Regions from separate parts of the Streptomyces sp. NPDC085931 genome, predicted to be linked through region 1. Evidence: riboswitches for the same ligand, from Rfam matches in the RefSeq annotation. Region 1 holds a riboswitch; the other holds the start of a gene.
What was found. A riboswitch is a leader RNA that binds a small molecule or an ion and turns the genes downstream of it on or off. The one in region 1 is predicted to bind cobalamin.

Region 1 (7,419 bases):
GGCGACCTCGGGGGTGAAGTCCCGGGCGCCCGGCAGGTAGTCCATGCCGAGGTTCACTCCGGCGCTGGCCGCGTGCAGTCCGCGCACCTCCTGGTGCGGCTCGTCGCGCGCGATGGCCGGGTCGAAGTGCACCAGGACCAGCTCCGGGAAGCGCAGTCCGAGCGCCCGGGCCAGTTCGCCCACGATCACCTCGGCGACCAGCGCCTTGCGGCCCTGCGCGGAGCCGGTGAACTTCACGACGTAGGTGCCCAGGTCGTCCGCCTCGACGATCCCGGGGACGGAACCGCCGGAGCGCAGCGGCTCGATGTAGCGGGTGGCGGTGACCTCGGACAGCATTCCCCCACCGTACCGGGCGGCAGGACCGCGGCGGCGATCAGCCGATCGCGGTCCGTTAAGGTCAGCCAATCCTAACTTCGATCATTTTGAGCACGGGAGCCGGCCATGCCGCACATCACCGACACCGCCGGGGACGGGCCGGACGCAGCGTCCGGGCGGGGCTGGGTCGAACTGGCCGACCGCGCCCGGCTGCGGGAGCTGCTGGGCGAGCCGTGGCCGGTGGTGATCGAGAAGGTCCACGACCGGCTCACCGAGCAGGACCTCGGCATCCTCGCCCGCTCCCCCTTCTGCCTGCTGGCCACCTCCGACGCGAGCGGCGGCTGCGACGTCTCGCCCCGCGGGGACGCGGCCGGATTCACGCACGTCGTCGACCCGGGCACCATCGCCCTGCCGGACCGGCCGGGCAACCGGCGCGGCGACAGCCTGCACAACATCCTGGACAACCCGCACGCGGGGCTGCTGTACCTGATACCGGGCGGCAAGGAGGTCCTGCGCGTCAACGGCCGGGCCCGCATCCTCACCGACGCCCCGTTCTTCGACGCCATGAGCCACGGCGGCCAACGCCCCGCCCTCGCCCTGCTGTTGGAGATCGACGAGATCTATCTGCACTGTCCCGCGTCGCTGCGCCGCTCGGGTCTGTGGGATCCCGCCTCCTGGCGGGCCGCCTGAGGACCGGGTACCCCCCTCTCGACCTGCGGTTAGGTTAGGCTAACCTTCGCTCTCGTGAGATCTGGTGAGGAGCCCGCGGGCGGACGACGTCTGCGCGGGCATGAACTGTCGGCCACGGACGTGACCGTGTCGTACGACGGTGTGGACGTCGTGCACGGCGCGGCGATCACGCTGCGGCCCGGTGAGGTCACCGTCCTGGTCGGCCCCAACGGCAGTGGGAAGTCGACGCTGCTGCGCACGGTCGCCCGCTTGCAGCGGGCCCGCCGGGCCGGACTGCGGATCGACGGCGACATCGACGGCCTGGCCCTGTCGGCCCGGGAGTTCGCCCGGCACGTGGCCCTGCTGACCCAGGGACGGCCCACGCCCAGCGGGCTGACCGTGCGCGACCTCGTCGAGTTCGGCCGCTACCCCTACCGGGGCCGGTTCGGCCGCCCCGACGCGGACGCCTCGGCCGCCGTCGAGCGGGCACTGGCACTGACCGGGGTGACGGAGCTGGCCGGGCGCGGCGCCGACCACCTCTCCGGCGGGCAGCTGCAGCGCGTCTGGCTCGCGAGCTGCCTGGCGCAGGAGACCGGCGTGCTGCTGCTGGACGAGCCCACCACCTATCTCGACCTGCGGTACCAGATCGAGCTGCTCGACCTCGTCCGCGACCTGGCCGACGACCACGGGATCGCCGTGGGCGTCGTCCTGCACGACCTCGACCAGGCGGCGGCCCTCGCCGACCGGATCACCCTGCTCGAAGCGGGCCGCATCGTCGCCGACGGCCGGCCCGAGGACGTCCTGACGCCGGAACGGCTCACGGCCGTCTACGGCATCCGGATCGACGTCGACACCGACCCCCTCACCGGCCGGCTGCGGACCCGTCCGATCGGCCGCCACCACACCCGCACCACCCGAAGCGAAAGGCTCGGCACCACCTCATGAGACGTCTCCTGCTCACCGCGGCCACCACCACCGCCGCGGCGCTCACCCTCGCCGCCTGCGGCACCACCGAGCCGGCCGCCGACAGCCCGGAGAAGACCACCGGGGCGATCAGCCTCACCGACTCCACCGGCGCGAAGGTGAAGCTGGACGGCCCGGCGAAGAAGGTCGTGGCCACCGAGTGGAACGAGGTCGAGAGCCTGATCACCCTCGGCGTCGACCCCGTGGGCGTGGCCGACGTCAAGGGCTACAAGACCTGGGACAGCGCCGTCCCGCTGAAGAACGAGCCCAAGGACATCGGCACCCGCGGCGAGCCGAGCATGGACACCATCGCCTCGCTCTCCCCCGACCTGATCGTGGCCAGCTCCGACCTGCCGGACGCGGCCGTGAAGCAGCTGCGGAAGATCGCGCCGGTCCTGGAGATCAAGTCGGCCGATGCCGCCGACCAGATCGGGCAGATGTTCGAGAACCTCGACCTGATCGCGAAGGCCACCGGCACCACCGACAGGGCCGAGGCCGCCCGCGAGAGCTTCGACGCCAAGGTCGCCGCGGGCCGCAAGACCCTCGCCGATGCCGAGCTCGGCGGCAGCTCCGTCGCCTTCGCGGACGGCTACGTGACGTCCAACCAGGTCTCCATCCGTCCGTACACCAGCGGCTCGCTCATCGGCTCCGTCAACGAAAAGCTCGGCCTGAAGAACGCCTGGAAGGTCAAGGGCGACCCGGCCTACGGCCTGGGCACCACCGACGTCGAGGGCCTGACCGCCCTGCCGAAGGACACCGCGTTCGCCTACATCGGCAACGACGGCGACAAGGCCAGCAACCCGTTCGCCGGGCAGCTGAAGAAGAACGCCGTGTGGAGCTCCCTGCCGTTCGTCAAGGCCGGCGACGTGCACCGGCTGCCCGACGGCATCTGGATGTTCGGCGGTCCCGGCTCGATGGAGGCGTACATCGACGCCCTCGTCGCAGCGCTGACGAAGTAACGCCCGCCATGGCCGTCACCGAAGCGCCCCCCGCCGTCCGTCCCACGGCGGCCGCGTCCCGGACGGGCGCGGCCGCGGTGACGGCCGGGCTCGTCCTCCTCGTCGCCGCCCTCGCGGTCGCCGACATCACCCAGGGCACCGCCGCCGTCGGACCGGCGCAGGTGCTCAAGGCCCTGACCGGGCAGGCCGATCCGGGCGACGCCTCGGTGGTGATCGCCTCCCGGCTGCCGCGCATGGCCGCCGGGATCCTGGTCGGCGTCGTCCTCGGCATCGCGGGCGCCGTCCTGCAGGCCGTCAGCCGCAACGTGCTCGCCTCGCCCGACACCCTCGCGGTCAACGCCGGTTCGTACCTGGCGCTCGGACTGGTCGGCGCCACCGGCGTCTCCCTGCCCCTGCTGGCCTCCTCGGGCGTGGCCTTCGCGGGCGGGCTGGTGGCCGCGGCCGTGGTGCTCGCCCTGTCCGGCCTCGGCACCGGCACCGTACGGCTGGTCCTGGCCGGCACCGCGCTCGCGCTGGGCCTGAACTCCCTGACGGAAGGGCTGCTGCTGCTGTTCCCGCAGCAGACGGAGGGCCTCTACCAGTGGAACCAGGGCAGCATCGGCCAGAACGGTTTCGACGGTGTCCTGCAGATGCTGCCCGTCGCCCTGGTGGGGCTCGCCGGGCTGCTGCTGGTCGCCCGCCGGGTCGACGCGCTCGCCCTCGGCGACGACGCCGCGCGCGGTCTCGGCGTGCCGGTGCACGCCACCCGCGTCACGGTGGTGGTGCTGGCGGCGCTGCTGTCCGCGGCGGCCGTCACGCTCGCCGGTCCGCTCGGCTACGTCGGGCTCTGCGCGCCCGCCCTGGTCCGTCCGCTGGCCCGCCGGTTCCGGGGCTTCACCCGCGCGCGGGCGGCGCTGCCCGCGGCCGGGCTGGCCGGGGCGGCGCTGGTGCTCGGCTCGGACGTGCTGCTGCGGTCCCTGATCCCGGCGGACACGGCGGTGGGTGTGCCCACCGGCATCGTCACCAGCCTGGTCGGGGCCGTGTTCCTGGTGGCGACGGCCCTGCGGCTGCGGGACACCGCCGGGGTGGAGCCACCGGACCGGCTGCGCATCCCCGGCCGGACGGCGTTCCTGGTCACGGTGGGGACCCTGGCCGCCGCGGTGGTGGCCGTCGCCCTCGCCGGTGTCCTGCTGGGCGACACCAAGCTCCTGCTCGGCGACGTCGCCAACTGGGCGCAGGGCCGGGCCGGCCGGACCGTCTCCTTCGTCCTGGACACCCGGGTGCCGCGGGTGCTCGCCGCCCTCTGCGCGGGTGCCGCGCTCGCCCTGGCCGGCACGCTGGTGCAGGCCGTGACCCGCAACCCGCTGGCGGAGCCCGGGGTGCTGGGCGTCTCCGGCGGCGCCGCGCTCGGTGCCGTGCTGCTGGTGACCACCGTGCCCGCCGCCGGTTCCTGGGGTGTCGCGGGGGCCGCCTTCGCGGGTGCGGCCCTGGCCTCCGCCCTCGTCTTCGGGCTCGCCGCCCGGGGCGGCTACCAGCAGAGCCGGCTGGTCCTCGTCGGCATCGGCGTGGCGGCCGGGTCGACGGCCCTGATCAGCCTGCTCATCGTGCTGACCGACCCGTTCAACGCCACCAAGGCGCTGACCTGGCTGTCCGGTTCGACGTACGGGCGCACCACGGCGGACGTGGTGCCCGTGGCGCTCGTGCTGGCCCTGGGGGTGGCCGTCGCGGTCGCCCGGCGCACCGAGCTGGACCTCGTCTCGCTGGACGGGGACACCCCGCGTCTGCTCGGGCTCGCACTGCCCCGGGCCCGGCTCGGCTTCCTGGTGGTGGGCGTGCTGCTGGCGGCGACCGCCGTGGCCTCGGCCGGCACCATCGGCTTCGTGGGCCTCGTCGCGCCGCACGCGGCCCGGGCCCTGGTGGGCCGGCGGCACGTCCGGGTGGTGCCGGTGGCCGTGCTGCTCGGCGCCGCGCTCGTCGGCACGGCCGACCTGCTGGGCCGGACCGTGATCGCCCCGGCCCAGCTGGGCGCCGGTCTGATGACGGCCGTGATCGGCACGCCGTACTTCCTGTGGCTGCTGGTCCGGAGCCGGCGGGCGGCCTGAGGCCGTGTCAGGCGCGGTCGCCGTCCCGTCGCGCCCGCGGGCTGAAGACGTACAGGCCGAGGATGTCCGGCAGCGGGGCGACGCCCGGGCCGCCGGCCCGCACCCAGGCCACGACGTCCTCGGTGGCGGCCGGGTCGTTGACCAGGCCGAGCCAGACCGGGCGGGCGCCGGCGGCCCGGCCCGCGGCGGACGGCTGCACGACGACGACGTTGGCCTGGTCGCAGACGTCGAGGCAGTCGGAGATCCGCACCGGCGCCGCCGCGCGCAGGCGCGCGGTCTGGGCCGCGTGGTCGACGCCTCTCACCTTGGGGCTGCCGCAGCAGCAGTCCCGGCAGACGACGACCCGGCAGGGCGGGGCATCGCCGCGGGGGTCGTCCAGGGGTTCGCCGGCCGGCGTCGCGGGCATGCCGCACCTGCCCTCTCTCCGGGGAGATCCGCCCCGGTGGTCCGTGGAGGAGGCGACCGCGTGAGTCTCCTGGCTCTCGGGTCGCCGCCGGTCCCGGCCTTCCCACCCGCTTGCGGGCAGTGGCCTGTCGGGACCGGCTCGCCGATCACAGTGGCGGGACCGCGCCGGATTCACACCGGCTTCCTCGTCCGCCGTCGCCCTTGTCGCCGGTCATCATTCCACGGGGCCGCGCCGGGGTCAGGACCGCCTGAGCGGGTTCGGCAGCGGCAGGTAGCGGGCGTCGGCGCCGTCCGCGCCCGTCCAGCGCAGCAGCAGGTTCGTCTTGGCGGGCAGGGTCGGGGAGGCGAGCAAGGCCGGGATCTCCGGCAGGTCGTGCCGGGCGAGTGCGCGGCGGACGGCGGGCCAGGGGTCGAAGCCGGGCCGGCGTTCGGCGAGGGCACCGGCGATCTCGGTGAGGTGGTTGACGAGCAGGCAGTACACCAGCCGTTCCCAGCCGGCCGCGCGCTCCACGTCCGGCAGCAGCTTGACGCCCTCGGCGTCCCGGTACAGCACCTGCACGGGCATGCCGGCCGTGTCCACGGCGACCAGCGTGTTCTGCAGATGGGCCTCGACGACGACGCCGTGGCCTGCGAAGGCCGCCAGGACCGGGGGCACGGCGTGCGCCAGATAGGCCTCCCACCAGGGCTCCGGGTCGGTGACCCGGTCGAGCGGGTTGCCGTCGAAGCCCTCGACGAGGGCGGCCGCGAGCAGCGGGGTCGCCCCGGGCACGAGGCGGCCGGTGAAGCCGTCGCGGACCAGGACGGCGAGGGCCTCGAAAGAGAAGCCGGCGGTGCGGTACCCGCGGTCGCCGAGCCAGCCGGGCGGGCCGTCGTACGCCGCGAAGGCCGCGCTCGTGGCGGAGTCGGTCCGGCGCAGGGCGAGCAGGTCGTGGCGCCAGAGCCGGCGGATGTCGTTGGTGATGCGCACGTCCAGGCTGAACTTCAAAAACAGGTCCCGCTCGGGGGCGTAGACGGTGCGGATCGCGGCCGTCGGCCAGGTGTCGAAGGCCGTGGTGCCGAGCCGGAGGAGTCTGCCGTCCGCGAAGGCGGGGGCCAGCTCCCGGGCGGCCAGGTCGAGCTGCCAGGGGTGGGCCGGGAGCAGCCGGTAGCCGGGCGGTGCCGTGCCGAGGGCGTCGAGCGCCGTAGTGTCGCCGTCCTCCACGACGGTGTCCTCGCGCAGGCCGAGCAGGACCAGCGGGAAGCGGGCGTACGCCTCGGGCGCGTACGGCAGCCAGGCCGCGGCGGGGCCGCCGCCGCGGGCCTTGGGGGCGGGGTGGTGCGTGTGGCCGGTGAGCAGGCACTGCTCGGACCGCCGGTAGAGGTCCTCGGGCGGGGTGGCCCCGGCGCGGGCGGCGAGCAGCGCGGCGATCACGTCCCGGCTGTCGGTCATCTCGGCGGGCAGGCCGGGATTGTCCACGCCGGTGCGCCGGCGCAGTTCCGCGGCGACCAGGCCGACCAGCTCGGCGTGGCCGAGGCGCCGCCAGGTGCCCGCCGCCTCGATCTCGGGCTCGGCGGGCCGCCGGGTGCCGCGCACGCGCAGCAGGCGGTCCGCTCCGGGCAGGTGGTGGACGCGGTGTCCGTCCTCCTCGCGCACCGGCCGGGCGACCTCGCGCAGCAGGCAGTTGAGCAGGGGCACGGCGGCGTACGCGTCGGCGAGAGAGCCGATGGCCGGGTCGTCACCGTGGGCCGAGTCGTCGTCGGCGGGCGGGGGCATGAGGTCCACGCGTTCCACTCGTCCCTACGGTCCTTCCAGCGTTCCGGGCGGAGATGATCAGTATGTCGGTCGTCGCCATTCCGCTGTGACGCCCTATTCGTACCCGAGGAGTCCGCCCGTGCACCGTCCCCCCAGCGCCGAGACCGAGGTCGCCGACGAGCTGTCCGTCGTCCGGCCCGGACTCCTGCCGCGCTACGAGGCCGAACTGCCCGGCGCCCGGGCGGCCGTGCTGTCCCGCCTGTGGCGTGGCCTGACCCATGATCCACTGCCCTGG
Region 2 (7,419 bases), on a different contig from region 1:
CACGCGCCGGGCGGTACGGGACACGGAACTCGGCGGATACCGCATTCCGGCCGGAGCGGACATCGTCTACAGTCCGTACGCCATCCAGCGCGACGCCAAGTCGTACGAGCGGAATCTGGAGTTCGACCCGGACCGCTGGCTGCCGGAGCGGGCCAAGGCGATCCCGAAGCACGCGATGAGCCCGTTCAGCACGGGCAACCGCAAGTGCCCGAGCGACCATTTCTCGATGGCACAGCTGACGCTGATCACGGCGGCGCTGGCCACCAAGTACCGCTTCGAGCAGGTGGCGGGCTCGAACGACAGCACACGCGTCGGCATCACGCTGCGGCCGCACGACCTGCGGGTGCGGCCGGTGGCGAGGTGAGGCCTTCCGTCCTCAGGCCGCCTCGGTGCCCCTGAAGGTGCGCCGGTAGGCGTTCGGCGTGGTCCCGACCGCCCGGACGAAGTGGTGGCGCAGCGTGGCCGCGTTGCCGAACCCCGTCCGGCCGGCGATCGCGTCCATCGTCTCGTCCGTCGCCTCCAGCAGCCGCTGGGCCAGCAGCACCCGCTGGCGCAGCACCCAGCGGTAGGGAGTCGTACCCGTCTCCTGCTGGAAGCGGCGGGCGAACGTGCGCGGGGACATGTGGGCGTGGGCGGCGAGCTGCTCGACGGTCACCTCCTCGTCGAGGTGGCGCTCCATCCACGCCAGCACCTCGCCGATCGTGTCGGCCTCCGGGTGCGGCAGCGGGCGCTCGATGTACTGGGCCTGGCCGCCGTCGCGATGCGGCGGCACCACCATCCGCCGGGCGATCTTGTTGGCGACCTCGGAGCCCTGCTCCTTGCGGACCAGGTGGAGGCAGGCGTCGATGCCGGCGGCGGTGCCCGCGGAGGTGATCACCGGGTCCTCGTCGACGTAGAGCACGTCCGGCTCGACGGCCACCCGCGGGTAGCGCAGGGCCAGCTCGCGGGCGTGCTTCCAGTGCACCGTGCAGCGCCGGTCGTCCAGCAGGCCGGCAGCGGCCAGCACGAAGACGCCGGAGCAGACGCTGAGCACCCGGGCGCCGCGGTCCACGGCGCGGCGCAGGGCGTCCAGCAGCTCCGGCGGGAAGGTGCGCGTGGAGTAGCCGTCCCCGGCCGGGACGGCGATGAGGTCGGCCGTCTCCAGCCGCTCCAGGCCGTGCTCGACCTGGAGTGACAAGCCCGAGGCCATGCGCAGGGCGGGGCCCTCGGCCGAGGCGACGGCGAAGTCGTACACCGGCAGGCCGTCGTCGCTGCGGTCGGTGCCGAAGACCTCGCACACCACGCCGAGTTCGAAGGGGGTCACACCGTCGAGCAGGGCGACGGCCACGTTCTGCAGCATGCGTCCAGTGTGCCGCACCGTTGGCAGTAATTCGAGGGTCTGCGGCAGTACTGCCACTGACGGTAAGGACCATTCGGAGCGACAGTGGTGTCCATGGACACGAACCAGACTCAGACACTCATCGCCATGGTCTTCGTACTCGGGACGCTGGTCCTCCTGGTCCTCCCGTCCGTGCTCGGCCTGATGCACGACAGGCGCATCGACCGGCAGATCCGGGAGGCCCAGGAGGCCCGCGGGGACGCTCCGGCTCAGAAGTCCTCGTCCAGGTCGACGGTGCCCTCCACCGCCACCTGGTACGCGGAGGGCCGCCGCTCGAAGAAGTTGGTCAGCTCCTGAACCCCCTGCAGCTCCATGAAGGAGAAGGGGTTCTCCGAGCCGTACACCGGAGCGAAGCCCAGGCGGGTCAGCCGCTGGTCGGCGACGCACTCCAGGTACTGCCGCATCGACTCGGTGTTCATGCCCGGCAGGCCGTCACCGCACAGGTCGCGCGCGAACTGCAGCTCGGCCTCGACGGCCTCCCGGAGCATGTCCGTCACCTCCTGCCGGAGCCGGTCGTCGAACAGCTCCGGCTCCTCCTTGCGGACGGTGTCGACCACGTCGAACGCGAACGACATGTGCATCGTCTCGTCGCGGAACACCCAGTTGGTGCCGGTGGCCAGGCCGTGCAGCAGGCCGCGGCTGCGGAACCAGTAGACGTAGGCGAAGGCGCCGTAGAAGAACAGGCCCTCGATGCAGGCCGCGAAGCAGATCAGGTTGAGCAGGAAGCGGCGGCGGTCCGCCTGTGACTCCAGCCGGTCCAGCTTCTCGACCGAGTCCATCCACCTGAAGCAGAACTCCGCCTTCTCGCGGATGGACGGGATGTTCTCCACCGCCGCGAAGGCCGCCGCCCGGTCCTCCGGGTCGGGCAGGTAGGTGTCGAGCAGCGTCAGGTAGAACTGGACGTGCACGGCCTCCTCGAAGAGCTGACGGCTCAGATAGAGCCGCGCCTCGGGGGAGTTGATGTGCTTGTACAGCGTCAGCACCAGGTTGTTCGCGACGATCGAGTCGCCCGTCGCGAAGAACGCCACCAGCCGGCCGATGAGGTGCTGCTCCTCGGGGGAGAGCCTGCCGAGGTCGGCGACGTCCGAGTGGAGGTCGACCTCCTCCACGGTCCAGGTGTTCTTGATGGCGTCCCGGTAGCGCTCGTAGAAGTCCGGGTAGCGCATCGGGCGCAGCGTCAGCTCGAAGCCGGGGTCGAGAAGGTTCTGGGTGCTCATTACTGGCAGGCCTCGCAGGACTCGGGGTTTTCCAGGGAGCAGGCGACCGCTTCGGGGTCCGGGGTGGCCTGCACGGGGACGGTGGCGCGGGCGGCGCGGGCGATCCGGGTCGCCGGGCGCGAGCGCAGGTAGTACGTGGTCTTCAGCCCGGACTTCCAGGCGTAGGCGTACATCGAGGAGAGCTTTCCGATGGTCGGCGTCTCCAGGAAGAGGTTCAGGGACTGGGACTGGTCCAGGAAGGGGGTCCTGGCCGCCGCCATGTCGATCAGGCCGCGCTGCGGGATCTCCCAGGCCGTGCGGTAGAGCGCGCGGACGTCCTCGGGGATCCAGGCGAAGTCCTGCACCGAGCCGTTGGCCTCGCGCAGGGCCTCGCGGGTGCGGGCGTCCCACACGCCGAGCCGCTTCAGCTCCTCCACCAGGTAGGAGTTGACCTGGAGGAACTCGCCCGAGAGCGTCTCGCGCTTGAACAGGTTGGACACCTGCGGCTCGATGCACTCGTAGACGCCCGCGATGGAGGCGATGGTGGCCGTGGGCGCGATGGCCAGGAGCAGCGCGTTGCGCAGGCCGGTCGTGGCGATCCGCTCGCGCAGGGCCGCCCAGCGCTCCGGCCAGGTCAGCTCCACGTCGTAGTGGTCGGGGTGCAGCACGCCCCGGGCCGTGCGGGTCTTCTCCCACGCGGGCAGCGGGCCGCTGCGCTCGGCCAGGTCGGCGGAGGCCTCGTAGGCGGCGAGCATGATCCGCTCGGCGATCCGGGTGGACAGGGCCTTCGCCTCGGGCGAGTCGAAGGGCAGGCGCAGCTGGAAGAAGACGTCCTGCAGGCCCATCGCGCCGAGGCCGACCGGGCGCCAGCGGGCGTTGGAGCGGCCCGCCTGCTCGGTCGGGTAGAAGTTGATGTCGACGACCCGGTCGAGGAACGTCACGGCCGTGCGGACGGTCGCGTCCAGCCGCTCCCAGTCGATGTCCCCGTCGGCCACGAACGCGCCGAGGTTGACCGAGCCCAGGTTGCAGACTGCCGTCTCCCCGTCGCTGGTGACCTCCAGGATCTCCGTGCAGAGGTTGGAGGAGTGCACCACGTGGCCCGGCTCGGCGGTCTGGTTGGCGGTGCGGTTGGCGGCGTCCTTGAAGGTCATCCAGCCGTTGCCGGTCTGCGCCAGGGTGCGCATCATCCGGCCGTACAGCTCGCGCGCGGGCAGCGTCTTGCGCGCCAGGCCCTTCGCCTCGGCGGCCCGGTAGGCGGCGTCGAACTCCTCGCCCCACAGGTCCACCAGCTCGGGCACGTCCGCGGGGGAGAACAGCGACCACTGCGCGTCGGCGTTCACCCGCCGCATGAACTCGTCCGGCACCCAGTGCGCCAGGTTCAGGTTGTGCGTACGGCGGGCGTCCTCGCCGGTGTTGTCGCGCAGCTCCAGGAACTCCTCGATGTCGGAGTGCCACGTCTCCAGGTAGACCGCGGCGGCGCCCTTGCGGCGGCCGCCCTGGTTCACCGCGGCGACCGAGGCGTCGAGGGTCTTCAGGAACGGCACGATCCCGTTGGAGTGGCCGTTGGTGCCGCGGATCAGCGAACCCCGGGCCCGGACGCGGGAGTAGGCGATGCCGATGCCGCCGGCGTGCTTCGACAGGCGGGCGACCTGGTGGTAGCGGTCGTAGATGGAGTCCAGCTCGTCCTTGGGGGAGTCGAGGAGGTAGCAGGACGACATCTGGGGGTGCCGGGTGCCGGAGTTGAAGAGCGTGGGGGAGGAGGGGAGGTAGTCGAGGCGGCTCATCAGCCGGTAGAGCGCCGCGACCTCGTCCACCGCCCGTGCGGTGTCGTCCTCGGCGAGGCCGCTCGCCACGCGCAGCATGAAGTGCTGGGGCGTCTCGATCACCTTGCGGGTGATGGGGTGGCGCAGCAGGTAGCGGCTGTGCAGCGTGCGCAGGCCGAAGTAGCCGAAGCGGTCGTCGGCGGCGGTGTCGATCAGGGCGTCCAGCCGGGCCGCGTGGAGCCGGACGAAGTCGGCGGTGCGGTCGGCGATGAGCCCCTCGCGGTGGCCGACGGCGACCGACTCCGTGAAGGACGTGACGCCCTGGGAGGCGGCCTCGGCGCGGATGGAGACGGTCAGCAGCCGGGCGGCCAGCCGGGAGTAGGCGGGGTCCTCGGAGATGAGACCGGCGGCCGCCTCGGTCGCCAGCTCGCGCAACTCCGTCTCGTCCGCCCGCGCGGACCGGCCGCGCAGGGCGGCGGCGGCGACCCGGCCCGGGTCGGCGTCGGGGAGGTCGGCGGTCAGCTCGGTGAGGGTCCGCAACAGGGCGGCACCGGAGGCGTCGTGCGCTTCTTCCGCGGTTTCGTCGGCGGCTGAGACCGGATCGGCTGGCGCGATGGTCACGTGGGGCTCTCCCTCGCTCGGCACGGGGCCTCGTCGAGGGCAGGGGGCAGCACACGAGCGCACGCGGCGTCGCGTCCACCGGCCCATTCCACGAGGCCCGGACGTCAGGCACACCGGCCGGGTGGCCGGGTGCGCCGTCGGCAGGTCCTCGGACTGACGCCCATGCGCCTATAAGGGCATGGGTACACCGTTGCGGGACAGTTCCGGATTCGCACCGGATTCCCCTGCGGCGACAGCGAGCATGAGCATACATCTTGTGCCGGGTTCGGAGACCACCCCCAGATGTTGTGTCGCACTGGTTTCAGAGGGTCAGCCGGCGGGTGTGCAGAGTGATCTTCACCGCGATCTTCACCGGGCGTGGCACCGGCGCCGGGCGAGGGACCGCGGGCGAACGACGGCGGGCCGCCGCGAGGTGTCTCACGGCGGCCCGCTGCGGGTCGTTCGTCGTGCGGGGCGCGGTGCCGGGCGCCCCGGAGGTCAGTGCGAGGAACCGGCCGTGGCCGGCGGCAGCTCCACCTGCACCCCCGGGTCGCCCGCGTCCGCCGTGTAGTCCTCCGGCTTGGTCTCGTCGATGCCGTCGGGGGCCTTCAGGGCCTTGAGGACGAACGTCAGGACCACCGTCACCACCACGTTCAGCACGAACGCCGTGAGGCCGATGTAGCCGATCTCGCCGATGCCGGGGATCTCCTTGGAGGACCCGCCGAAGTGCTTCTGCGTGGGCGAGGCGACGCCGTACGCGGCGACCGTGCCGTAGACCATGCCGACCGCCCAGCCCGCGAGCAGCGCCCAGCGGTGGAACCAGCGGGTGAACAGGCCGCCGACCAGGGCCGGGAAGGTCTGCAGGATCCAGATGCCGCCCAGCAGCTGGAAGTTGATGGCGACCGTCTTGTCCATGGTGAGGACGAAGGCCAGCGCGCCCACCTTCACCAGCAGGGACACCAGCTTGGAGACCTTGGTCTCCTGCTCGGGCGTCGCGTCCGGCTTGATGAAGTCCTTGTAGATGTTGCGCGTGAAGAGGTTCGCGGCCGCGATGGACATGATGGCCGCCGGCACCAGCGCGCCGATGCCGATCGCCGCGAACGCCACGCCCGCGAACCAGTCCGGGAACATCGTCTCGAACAGCTGCGGAATCGCCAGCTGCCCGTTCTGCACCTTGATGCCGGCCGCGATCGCCATGAACCCGAGCAGCGCCAGCAGACCCAGCATCAGCGAGTACAGCGGCAGGATCGTGGTGTTGCGGCGGATCACCTCACGGCTCTTGGAGGACAGCGTCGCCGTGATGGAGTGCGGGTACATGAACAGCGCCAGGGCGGAGCCCAGCGCCAGCGTGGCGTACGTCCACTGGCCCGTCTCCGGCGGCGTCAGCGCACCGCGCGGCGCACCCGTCGCCGGGTTGGTCTGGCTGAACGCGTCGCCCGCCTTGGCGAAGATGTCGTCGAAACCGCCCAGCTTGATCGGGATGTAGATGATCGCCACCGCGATGACGATGTAGATCAGCGTGTCCTTCACGAACGCGATCAGCGCGGGCGCCCGCAGACCCGACGAGTACGTGTAGGCCGCCAGCACGCCGAAGGCGATCAGCAGCGGCAGGTCCTTGATGAACCAGTTGGTGTCCTCGCCGCCGCCGACGCCCATCACGTCCAGCACGGCCTGGATGCCGACCAGCTGGAGCGCGATGTACGGCATCGTCGCCAGGATGCCGGTCAGCGCCACGGCCAGGGACAGCCCCTTGGAGCCGAAGCGGCCGCGCACAAAGTCGGAGGTCGTCACGTAGCCGTGCTTGTGGGAGACCGACCACAGGCGCGGCAGGAACGTGAAGATCAGCGGGTAGACCAGGATCGTGTAGGGCACCGCGAAGAAGCCCGCCGCGCCCGCCGCGTAGATCGCCGCCGGCACGGCCACGAAGGTGTACGCCGTGTACAGGTCACCGCCGAGCAGGAACCAGGTGATCCAGGTGCCGAACGAGCGGCCGCCGAGGCCCCACTCGTCCAGGCTGTGCTCGTTCTCGGCCTTACGCCAGCGCGCGGCCAGGAAGCCCATGACCGTGACGGCCAGGAAGAAGAAGATGAAGACGGCGAGTGCGACGCCGTTCACGCCGTCCTTCACTGCGACGCACCGCCCTTCGAGGCCGAGCGGGCGCGCTGGTCACGCTGCCACAGCTTGAAGGCGATCATGGTCAGCGCCGTGGAGATCAGCACCCACGCCATCTGGTACCAGTAGAAGAACGGGATGCCGATGAAGGCCGGGTCGGTCTTGGCGTACGACCCGACCCACAGCATGGCAACGAAGGGCGCTATGAGACAGACGGCGATGACGACGCGCGTCGGCGTCACCACCGGCCCTCTGCTGACTTCCGGGGCTTGCGACATCAGGCGGCTCCGTCCCCTCAAGTGATCACCTGGGCAATGCGCAGGCAATCTAGGTCAGGGTGTGCCGGGAGCGGAACCCCTCGTCCGCAATG

Region 2: linked by a shared signal. The riboswitch ahead of ACIGAN_RS11675 (ribonucleoside-diphosphate reductase subunit alpha) and the one ahead of ACIGAN_RS01435 ((2Fe-2S) ferredoxin domain-containing protein) in region 1 are both predicted to bind cobalamin.

What each region holds. Positions count from the first base shown of each region.
Region 1 is NZ_JBITSK010000001.1:335,549-342,967, forward strand. Features, by position in the region: gene ACIGAN_RS01410 (HipA family kinase) at 1-336, opposite strand, end outside; gene ACIGAN_RS01415 (MSMEG_1061 family FMN-dependent PPOX-type flavoprotein) at 442-1,005, shown strand; gene ACIGAN_RS01420 (ABC transporter ATP-binding protein) at 1,060-1,929, shown strand; gene ACIGAN_RS01425 (ABC transporter substrate-binding protein) at 1,926-2,906, shown strand; gene ACIGAN_RS01430 (iron ABC transporter permease) at 2,915-4,987, shown strand; gene ACIGAN_RS01435 ((2Fe-2S) ferredoxin domain-containing protein) at 4,995-5,393, opposite strand; cobalamin riboswitch at 5,456-5,581, opposite strand; gene ACIGAN_RS01440 (IucA/IucC family protein) at 5,631-7,163, opposite strand; gene ACIGAN_RS01445 (IucA/IucC family protein) at 7,264-7,419, shown strand, end outside.
Region 2 is NZ_JBITSK010000005.1:103,789-111,207, forward strand. Features, by position in the region: gene ACIGAN_RS11655 (bifunctional albaflavenone monooxygenase/terpene synthase) at 1-364, shown strand, start outside; gene ACIGAN_RS11660 (GlxA family transcriptional regulator) at 377-1,339, opposite strand; gene ACIGAN_RS11665 (hypothetical protein) at 1,433-1,675, shown strand; gene ACIGAN_RS11670 (ribonucleotide-diphosphate reductase subunit beta) at 1,588-2,595, opposite strand; gene ACIGAN_RS11675 (ribonucleoside-diphosphate reductase subunit alpha) at 2,595-4,958, opposite strand; cobalamin riboswitch at 5,080-5,250, opposite strand; gene mctP (monocarboxylate uptake permease MctP) at 5,436-7,064, opposite strand; gene ACIGAN_RS11685 (DUF3311 domain-containing protein) at 7,061-7,327, opposite strand.